DNA from 2 places in the Arthrobacter sp. ASL1 genome. Region 2 is predicted to be linked to the other one. Evidence: predicted binding sites of a transcription regulator. Region 2 holds the regulator's gene; the other holds the start of a gene.

Region 1 (5,154 bases), 2.0 Mb from region 2:
GGGCACCGCCAAGGAACTCGGCTACCTGAAGATCCCGCGCGGCGTCCTGGTGGACTTCAAGGAGGTGGAGAAGATGGCGCCGGAGAAGGTCGCCATCATCTGCACCGGATCCCAGGGCGAGCCCATGGCCGCACTGGCCCGCATGGCCAACCAGGACCACGTCATCGACCTGGTTGAGGGTGACACGGTCCTGCTGGCCTCCTCGCTGGTTCCGGGCAACGAGACCTCGATCTACCGCCTGATCAACGACCTGACCCGCCTCGGCGCCAACGTCGTGCACAAGGGCAACGCCAAGGTCCACGTCTCCGGGCACGCCTCCGCCGGCGAGCTGGTGTACTGCTACAACCTGGTCCGCCCCAAGAACGTCATGCCCGTGCACGGCGAATACCGCCATCTGAAGGCCAACTCCGAACTGGCCATCCGCACCGGCGTGGACCCCAAGAAGGTCATCATCACCCAGGACGGCGGCGTCGTCGACCTCAAGGACGGGGTCGCCCGCGTCGTGGGCAACATCGCTGCCGACTACGTCTACGTCGAGAACATGGTTGCCGGCGCGGCGACGGAGGAGTCCCTGCAGGACCGCATCCGCCTGGCCGAGGACGGCGCGCTGACCGTGCTGGCCATCGTCGACCCGCAGACCGGTGCCCTGGAGGAGGACCCCGAGTTCTTCCCGGTCGGCTTCACCTTCTCCGACAAGGACCTCGGCAAGGCCGTGGGCATCGTGGAGAAGACCCTGACCGGCCTCAAGGGCGTCAAGACCGGCCCCGACGCCGAGCGGGCCATCTCCCAGGCCCTGGTGCGCTGGTCCGACCGCGCCATGCGCCGCAAGCCGGTCGTCACGGTCATCACCGTCGACGCCTAGCCACCCCGCAGCACCGAACCGGCCCCGATCACAGCGATCGGGGCCGGTTTTTTGCCGTACGACGGCGGTGCCTCCCGGGTGCGCACATCGGGGCGGCGGGGACCATTGACAGCGGTCAGACCGCTTCGTAGGGTGGGCCCAACCGAACGAAACGGATCAACGGGGATCTGGACCGGACGGCCGGCGGGACGCCGGCGTGATGTTCCGACCCGGGATGAAGGGGACCACCGTGAACACCTCGCCGACCGCCTCCGCCGCCATGACGTCGGCAACGACCGCGCTGCTCGATTCCATGGCCTGCGCATCGACGGATCCGGAGGACCGGGTCCGGGCCAGCACGGACCGGTCCGGCTATGTCTCGCCGTCGGTCCCCGACGGAGTCATCTTCGCCGAAAGCGTTGAGGACGTCGTCGAGACGATGAAACGGGCCACGGAACTCGGGGTCCCCGTCGTGCCACGCGGTGCCGGCAGCGGCCTGGCCGGGGGAGCGGCGGCCCACGCCGGCGAGGTGGTCCTGGACGTGTCGCGGATGTCCCAAATCCTGCACATCGACCCCGTCGAACAGATCGCCGTCGTCGAACCCGGCGTCCTCAACGCCGCGGTCAACCAGGCCGTCGCCGCCCACGGTCTCTTCTACGCCCCCGACCCGGCCAGCACCGCGATCTGCTCGATCGGCGGGAACGTCGCCACCAATGCCGGCGGGATGTGGTGCGCCAAGTACGGGGTGACCCGCGAATCCATCCTCGCGCTGCGGGTGGTGCTACCGGACGGACGCATCCTCGACACCGGGCGGCGGACCATCAAGGGCGTCACCGGATACGACCTCAACGCGCTGATGATCGGCTCCGAGGGCACCCTCGGGATCGTCGTGGAAGCCACCTTGCGCCTGCGTCCCAAACCCGTGCACACCGCCACGCTGGTCGCCTACTTCCCGGACGTCTCGGCTGCGGCGCAGGCCGCGTCGGCCATCATCGCCGCCCGGGTGCAGCCCTCGGTCCTCGAACTCATGGACGGCCAGACGCTCGAGGCGGTCGACGCCGCGCAGGGGACCGACCATGCCACCAAGGGCTCCGCGTTCCTGCTCGCGCAAACCGACGGCTACGGTGCGCATCTGGAGCAGGAGGTCCTCATCGAGGCCATCCGGCCGTTCGCCTCGTCGATCGAGCAGGCCGGCGATCCCGAGCAGGCCGAGGCGCTGATGGCGGCCCGCCGGGCAGCCATCCCTGCGGTCGAACGGCTGGGTAGGGTCTCGATCTGCGACGTCGGGGTGCCCCGGAACCGCCTGGCCGAGGCCTTCGCGGGGCTGGAGGAGATCGCCCGGAGGACCGGGGTGCGGATCTTCACCGTGGCGCATGCCGCCGACGGGAACCTGCACCCCATCATCGCCGTCGGCCCCGATGAATCGATCACCGAGGGCCCGGCCAAGGTCGCGTTGGCGGACATGTTCCACCTGGCCCAGCGGCTCGGCGGCACGCTGACCGGCGAACACGGGGTCGGGCTGCTCAAGCGCGACTGGCTCGCGGAGGAACTGGGGGAGACCTCGCTGGAGATCCAGCACGCCATCCGCGACGTGTTCAACCCCCGCGGCATCCTCAACCCGGGCAAGGCGATCTGATGGTGGGGCTGCGCAGGAGCTACGATGCGCTGCTGGCCGACATCGAGACCGGTCTGGGGTCTGGGGAGCTCTCGGTGGGGGACCAGCTGCCGGGCGAGCGCGTCCTGGCCGGGAAATACGGCATCTCCCGGGCATCGGTCCGCGAAGCGGTCCGCATCCTCGATGTCATGGGCATCCTGGACGTCCCGACCAATTCCGGTCCGCGCTCCGGGCCCGTCATCATCTCAAATCCGTCCAAGGGGTTGGGTTCGGCACTGCGGCTGCATGTGGCCGCCAAGAAGCTCTCCATGGCCGACATCGTCGAAACCCGGATCCTATTGGAGACCTGGGCGGCCCGCGCCGCGCCGGAACGCCCGAACACCGAGGACCTGCTGGAAGCGCGCGACCTGCTGCAGGCCATGGATGCGCCGGGTCTGGCCCCGGGGGACTTCCACGAGCTCGATGCCCGCTTCCATGTGGCGCTGAGCCGACTGGGCGGCAACGCCGTGATCGAAACACTGATGGAGGCCCTCGGCGGCTCGATCAGCGGCTACATCGGCGATGCCATGGCCGCGATGGACGATGCCCCGGAGACACTCGACCAGCTCAGGAAGCAGCATCATGCCATTTTCGAAGCGGTTCGGGAGGGGCGGCAGGAGGCTGCCGCGCAGTTGCTGCACCATCACATCCACTGGCTCGACGACCGGGCCCGCGGCGAGATCGCGGTCCTCCGCGACGCCGAATCCGGGTAGGCGCGGCGCGTTCCCCACGATGCTAGAGTTGGCATCGAAAGTATGTTCTACTCCAGGGGGTCTCGTGTTCGGCCAGGATCCGGTGCGCGTGCCCCCGCCCGGGGCGGGCCCCGACGGCGGCGTCAGGGGAGGAGCCACGGTGGAACGACAAGCCAGCGGCTTCCCGTCCCCGGCCCGCGACTACTTCCACGGCGGGATCGACCTGAACCGCCACCTCATCCGTGACCGCACCTCGACGTTCATCATGCGTGTGTCCGGCAACTCGATGGCCGCCTCCGGCATCTGCGACGGCGACGAGGTGATCGTCGACCGCTCGCTGGAGCCCCGGGACGGGAAGGTGGTCATCGCCGTGCTCGAGGGTGAACTGGTCATCCGTCGGCTCGCCGCGGACGCCTCCGGGATCAGCCTGGGCACCGACGAACCGCGCTCCAAGCCTGTCGCCGTCGCGCAGCTGGAGGACCTGACGATCTGGGGCGTCGTCACGCGCTGCCTCCACCATGTCTGAACCGGTCTCGGCCCAGCTCCGCCTGGCGCTGGTGGACGTGAACAACTTCTATGTCTCCTGCGAACGCGCCTTCGACCCGCGGCTGGAAGGTCGGCCCGTCGTCGTGCTCTCGAACAACGACGGCTGCGTCGTCGCGCGCTCGGAGGAGGCCAAGCGGGCGGGGATCAAAACCGGTACACCGTGGTTCCAGGTGCAGGGGCGTGCCGCCGCGTTGGGCCTGGTGGCCCGGTCGAGCAACTACGAGCTCTACGGGGACATGTCGGCGCGGGTCATGGAGGTGGTCGGCCGGTTCGGGGCCTGGCAGGAGGTCTACTCCATCGACGAGTCGTTCATCGGGTTGCCCGCTAACGAGGAGATGTTGCGCCAGACCGCCGGACGGATCCGGCAGGCGGTCTGGCGCCACGTCGGGGTCCCGGTCTGCGTGGGGGTGGCGCCGACCAAGACGCTGGCGAAGTTCGCCAACCACGTGGCCAAGCGCAATCCGGGCCTGGAGGGTGTCTGCTCGTTGGGCAGCGTCCCGGAGGATGAGATCCACCGCATCCAGTCACGGGTCCCCGTCACCGGGCTGTGGGGCGTGGGCGGGCGGACCGGGACGCGGCTCAACGCACTGGGCATCGACACGATCGCCGACCTGCGGGCCGCCGATCCGCTGATGATCCGCAAGAAGTTCTCCGTGGTGCTCCAGCGCACGGTGCTCGAACTCAACGGCACACCCTGCATACCCGAGGTCGAGGAGCGCGCGGACAAGGCGCAGATCATGTTCTCGCGCAGCTTCTCCGCCCCGGTGAGCACGGGCACGGACATGGACCAGGTCATGGCGCTGTATGCCCAGCGTGGTGCCGCCCGGATGGCAGCCGAGGGGTTGCGGGCCTCGATGCTCACGGTCAGCGCCGGGGTCAGCCGGTTCGCTGCGGCGGCTCCGGAGACCGGATCGGGGGAGGGGGCCGCCGCGTCGAACCCGGTGGTGTCCGTCCGGCTGCCGGCGCCGACCCAGGATCCGATCGTGCTCACGCGCGCCGCGGTGGCTGCAATGCGCGGGCGCATGGTGCCAGGGACCAGGTACGTGCGTGCCGGGGTGATGTTCTCCGGCCTGGAACCGGCGACCGGGCAGTCCACGTTCGATGCGTTTGCCGGTGAGGGGGCGGAACGAGACATGGGTTCGCTGCTCGGGGACGTGCGGTCCCGGTTCGGCGAGGCGGCCATCGGGTTGGGCCATGCGGGGCTGGCCGAGCCGGCGGGGTGGACCATGAAGCGGGAGTTCGCCTCCCCGCGCTACACCACCGAATGGGCGGACCTGCCCGTCGTTTCGGCCTGACGGCGACGGCGGGCCGTGGTGGGGCGGGCCAGGGCCCGGACGCGCCGCTCCTCGGCGTCGCGTACCTGCTGCGTCACGGCTGCGCCCCCGTACGGCAATCGGCGGTAATCTGGTGACGTTTTGCCA
Region 2 (5,154 bases):
GCCTGGAGGATTTGCTGGAGGACTTCATTGGAACCATTGGCGGCCCACATGTTCTCCGCGACCAGGCCATGGCCCAGGTAGTTTGCAAGGCGTTCGCGCAATTCGGTGAATTCCCGGTCCGGGTATCGGTTCAGCGTGAGGGCGGCCGCGGTGACGTCCTCGGTGATGGCCCTGCAGACGGATTCCGGTAGCGGATGCGTGTTTTCGTTGACGTTCAGCAGGACGGCGACGTCAAGTTGCGGTGCACCGTAGGGTTCGATGCCGCGCAGATTCTCCCGCAACGGCAGTTTGGCCAGTCTTTCCAGCTGATTACTCACCGCACCATTCTAATTCCGTGGTGGGCCGCCCGAGGAATTTGAAGATGAGCCGGCAGTCACAATGACGGTTCAGCTGCCGGTTGGAACGAAGATCTGCTGCCCCGGGACCAACACGGAACCATGCAGGTCGTTCATTTCGGTGATCTCCGCGACGGCTTGCTGGCGATCCCGGTCTGGCGCGAATTCCGCTGCCAGATCCCATACGGTGTCCCCTTGCATCACCGAGACCGTAGTCGCCTCCACCGGCGCGGTTCCGGACGATCCCGCTGCCATCACGGGTGCGGTGAAGATGCCGGCAAGTACCAATGCCGCGGTCGCCGCCAGCATCAAGGGCAGACCAATCAGGAGGAAACGACCCCGCCGGGTGAGTTCGATCCGCGGGGAAACTGGTGCCCGACGGATGTCGCGGGCGACCCGCGCGTCGACGCAATCATTCGTGCCGAACGCCGGGGCAGTCAATGCGATGTGAGCCATGGTCTTGCCTTCCTTTCGACCCGCCGCTGCGGGTACCTGTCGCGGATGCCGCGAATCTTCTTCGAACTCATATTCGAACTTCTTGATCATTTTTAGCATCTTTGTACGAGCATTGTCGAGACACGTTCGAATAAATCTTTGAATGACCGTCTCCGCTGCCCTAGAGTGGAGGCATCGGCTGAACGGATGAGAGTCCATCAGCCGCATCCGACAGATTGCGCACAGGCCCGGTACGCCGGCGATTTACCAGGACGGGATGGACCATGAGCTCAGCGGAGACTCCGGCGCCGAAGAAGGCACCCAAGGGCCTGACGGCTCGGCAACGAAGGATTCTGGAGACGATCCAGCGGGCCGTCGCCGACAAGGGCTACCCACCGTCGATGCGCGAGATCGGGGACACGGTCGGGCTGGCCAGCCTGTCCAGCGTCACCCACCAGTTGAGCCAGTTGGAAAAGCTTGGGTACATACGCCGTGACCCCCGTCGTCCGCGGGCCATGGAAATCCTGCTGCCCCTCAGCCTCGGAACCGCCGCTGCCTCGGACACGACGGGGAAGGCGCCCGAGGACACGGCCAGGGAGCGCGCAGACCTGTCGGTCGTCGAGATGGACTCGTCCGCCGATGTGGCAAGAGTCCCGCTGGTCGGCAGAATCGCTGCCGGTGGGCCGATCCTTGCAGACCAATCCGTCGAAGATGTCATGTCCCTACCCCGTCAGCTGGTCGGGCATGGCGAGCTCTTCATGCTCAAGGTCAGCGGGGATTCAATGGTGGAGGCGGCAATCTGCGACGGCGACTGGGTGGTCGTCCGGCGCCAGCAGCATGCAGAGAACGGCGACATAGTCGCCGCGCTCCTGGACGATGAGGCCACGGTGAAGACGTTCCGCCAACGAGACGGACATACGTGGCTGCTGCCCCAGAACCGGCAATATGAACCCATCCTCGGCGATCACGCCACCGTCATGGGCAAGGTCGTTTCGGTGATGCGCTCGATCTAGGACTCCCGTCCGCCCGGCCCCCGTCTTCCGCGGACGGGGGCCTTTGCGTTCAGGATCAGCTGGATGCGATGCGGGCCAGGGCGCCCAGGACAACTTTCTTGTCGGTTGTGGCCCACATGGGTGGAAGCGAGGCGCGCAGGAAGTTTCCGTATCGTTCGGTGGCCAACCTCGAGTCCAAGACAGCGACAACGCCGCGGTCGGTGGTGGACCGGATCAACCGCCCCGCCCCCTGGGCCAGTCGCACGGCGGCATGGGAGGCCGAAACCGCCATGAACCCGTTGCCGCCATGCCTGGCGACATCCCGGCTACGGGCCGTGGACAGTGGATCGTCAGGCCGGGGGAAGGGGATCCGGTCGATCACCACGAGTCGGCACGAGGGGCCGGGGACATCGACCCCCTGCCACAGCGTCATGGTTCCGAACAAGCAGGTGTCCCGTTCGTCCGCGAATTGCTGGACCAGGGTGGACATGCTCGATTCGCCCTGGCAGAGGATATCCGGGTCCACCCTCGGGCGGAGTGCCTCTGCGGCTTCCTCGGCGGCCCGGCGCGATGAGAAGAGCGCAAGCACTCCCCCACCCGATGCCCCGATCAGGTCGGCCAGTTCGTCCAAGGCCTCCGGCGAAACGCTCCTCGACGGCTTCGGCAGGTGACGTGCCACGTAGAGCATGCCCTGCCGCGTGTAGTCAAAGGGGCTGCCCACGTCGATGCCCGTCCAAGCCGGGGCGCCCTCACCGAGGAGCCCCAATGAACCGGCGACGGGTTCGAAGGCGGCGCCGATGGCCAAGGTGGCAGAGGTCAGAACAACGGTTCGCCCATCGAATAGACCCTCGCGGAGCTTGCCCGCGACGGACAGTGGGGCAACGTTGATGGTGGCCGGCGCGGAGTCATCGGGAGCCGTGTAGCCGGCGCCCGGGGTGAAGCTGCCCTGGCGCGAGATCCAGACGACTTCTCGCTCGTCGGCCGGTCCGTCGAGTCGATCGCATTGTTCCGTCAGGTACAGGAGCTGGGAACGTGCCATTTGCCGGCCGCCGTCAGCGGTTTCGCCGTTGGCCGGTTTCGAGTCGGACAGGGCAACGCGAGCGGCTTCCCGGACGGCGGCCACGGCACCGCGCTGTTCTTCATTCAACCCCTTGGGAAGCAGCCCTGCGGGAACGCCGTCGAGGGCGTCGGCCAGGGCCTGGCCCGCGCGGTTCAGGGCCTCCACGGCCACGCCCTTGCAATTTCTCCGGGTGGCTGTCGCCGCGCCAGAGACCAAAGCCGCCGAAATCGGGCGCGTGACTGAACTGGTCACCCGGTCTTGGAGTTCGTGGGCCTCGTCGATGATCACGGTGTCGAATTCGGGCAGGACTGCCAGCCCTTCGAACGCCGACACGGCGAGCATAGCGTGGTTGGTGATGACGATGTCGGCCTCGCCTGCCTTCTTGCGGGCCAATTCACTGAAGCACTCTTCTGCCATGGGGCACTTCTGCGCGCCCAGGCAATCCATGGCACTGACCGATACCTGCCGCCATGCCCGTTCACTGACCCCGGGCACCAGATCATCGCGGTCCCCGGTCTCAGTCTCCTCGGCCCATTCCCGGACCCGCACCACTTCCTGGCCCAAGGCGGAAGATGGTCCGGCCCCGACTGTCAGCGGTCGTGCCGCACCGTCGTCGTCCAGGGCGAAGAGCGCCCCTTCATCCTCGTCGGGGTATCCGCCTCCGAGCTTGTACTTGCAGGCGTAGTTCGAGCGCCCCTTGGCCAGGGCGACGTCGAGCCGACGCGGCAGCTCGTCCGCAAGGTTCTCCAGTAGGCGGGGGACATCTCGGCCAACGATCTGCGCCTGGAGCGCCAAGGTGGCGGTGGAGACCACGACCGGTTTGTCCGATTCGAGTGCATGGGCAATCGCCGGGACGAGGTAGGCGAGCGACTTGCCGGTGCCCGTGCCGGCTTGCACGAGCAAGTGTCGCCCTGACTCCAGAGACTCCACGACCTGTCGGGTCATTTCATGCTGTCCGGTGCGGCTCTCGCCACCCATGCGTTCCACGGCCCGGTCCAGGAGGGCCACCACGTCTTGTACTTCAGCCATGGACGACGAATTGCTCCAGTTCCGCGGCGAGTACGCCACGCACCTTGACTGACATGCGGGTCCCCTCGGGGGTGTGTTCGGTGGAAAGGATTTCGGCATCGGTGCCGTGCAGGCGGTTCACCAGGTCCCCCCGATCGTAGGGGATGAGCAACTCCATGCCCACGTCGGGACGCGGGATCGAGGAGCTGATCCGCTCCAGCAGCTCGGGGATGCCCCCGCCGGTGCGGGCCGAGACGACGACATGATTCGTCTCGCGCTGGCGGATTCGTTCAACGACGAACGGGTCGGCGATGTCCGCTTTGTTGAGCACGATGATTTCCGGGATGTTCTGTGCATCGACCTCCGTGAGCACTTGGCGAACGGCATGGATCTGGCCCTCGGGGTCCGGGTGGGAAGCGTCGACGACGTGGAGGATCAGATCGGCGTCGGCGATCTCCTCGAGCGTGGAGCGGAAGGCCTCCACCAACTGGGTCGGCAACGAGCGGACGAAGCCCACGGTGTCGGCAAGCGTATAGCCGACACCGTCTTCGGTCTCCGTACGCCGCACGGTGGGGTCCAAGGTGGCGAACAGGGCGTTTTCGACCAATGCGCCGGCATCGGTCAGGCGGTTCAGCAGCGAGGACTTCCCCGCGTTGGTGTATCCGGCAATGGCCACGGCCGGCACGGCATTACGCTTGCGATTTGACCGCTTGGCCTCACGCGCAGGCTTCATGCCCTTGATCTCCCGGCGCAGTTTGGCCATGCGGTCACGGATCCGCCGGCGGTCCAATTCGATTTTCGTCTCACCGGGACCTCTGGAGCCGATGCCGCCGCCGGCGGCGCCGACGCGGCCTCCGGCCTGCCGCGACATGGATTCGCCCCAGCCACGCAGCCGAGGCAGCAGGTACTCGAGCTGGGCGAGCTCGACCTGCGCCTTGCCCTCGCGGCTCTGGGCATGCTGCGCGAAGATGTCCAGAATCAGGGCGGTCCGGTCGATCACCTTGACGCGGACGATGTCCTCCAGGGCACGACGTTGGGACGGTGCCAGCTCGGAGTCGATGACCACGGTGTCGGCCCCGGTGCTGGCCACGATGTCGCGCAGTTCCTGGGCCTTTCCCGAACCGAGGAAGGTCCCGGGATCTGGCTTGATACGCCGCTGGACGAGCCCGTCAAGGACCTCGGAGCCCGCCGTCTCCGCCAGTGCGGCCAGTTCGCGCAGCGAGTTCTCCGCTTCCTGCGCGGTGCCCTCCGTCCAGATGCCCGCCAGGACGACGCGTTCGAGGCGCAACTGCCGGTATTCGACCTCGGTGACGTCCTCGAGTTC

The links. The regulator LexA, encoded in region 2, represses DNA repair genes until DNA is damaged. The targets are predictions, from matches to a motif close to TCGAACANNTGTTCGA.
Region 1: AC1MEQ_RS07510 (LexA family protein) is a predicted target of LexA. The motif match lies at 3,243-3,258, and genes of this name have one in related genera.

What each region holds. Positions count from the first base shown of each region.
Region 1 covers NZ_CM155284.1:1,587,984-1,593,137, reverse strand. Annotated here, with positions in the region: gene AC1MEQ_RS07525 (ribonuclease J) at 1-862, shown strand, start outside; gene AC1MEQ_RS07520 (FAD-binding oxidoreductase) at 1,122-2,477, shown strand; gene AC1MEQ_RS07515 (FadR/GntR family transcriptional regulator) at 2,477-3,208, shown strand; gene AC1MEQ_RS07510 (LexA family protein) at 3,348-3,713, shown strand; gene AC1MEQ_RS07505 (Y-family DNA polymerase) at 3,706-5,028, shown strand.
Region 2 covers NZ_CM155284.1:3,552,952-3,558,105, reverse strand. Annotated here, with positions in the region: gene AC1MEQ_RS16810 (histidinol-phosphate transaminase) at 1-317, opposite strand, end outside; gene AC1MEQ_RS16805 (LysM peptidoglycan-binding domain-containing protein) at 387-881, opposite strand; gene lexA (transcriptional repressor LexA) at 1,055-1,783, shown strand; gene AC1MEQ_RS16795 (ATP-dependent DNA helicase) at 1,839-3,851, opposite strand; gene hflX (GTPase HflX) at 3,844-5,154, opposite strand, start outside.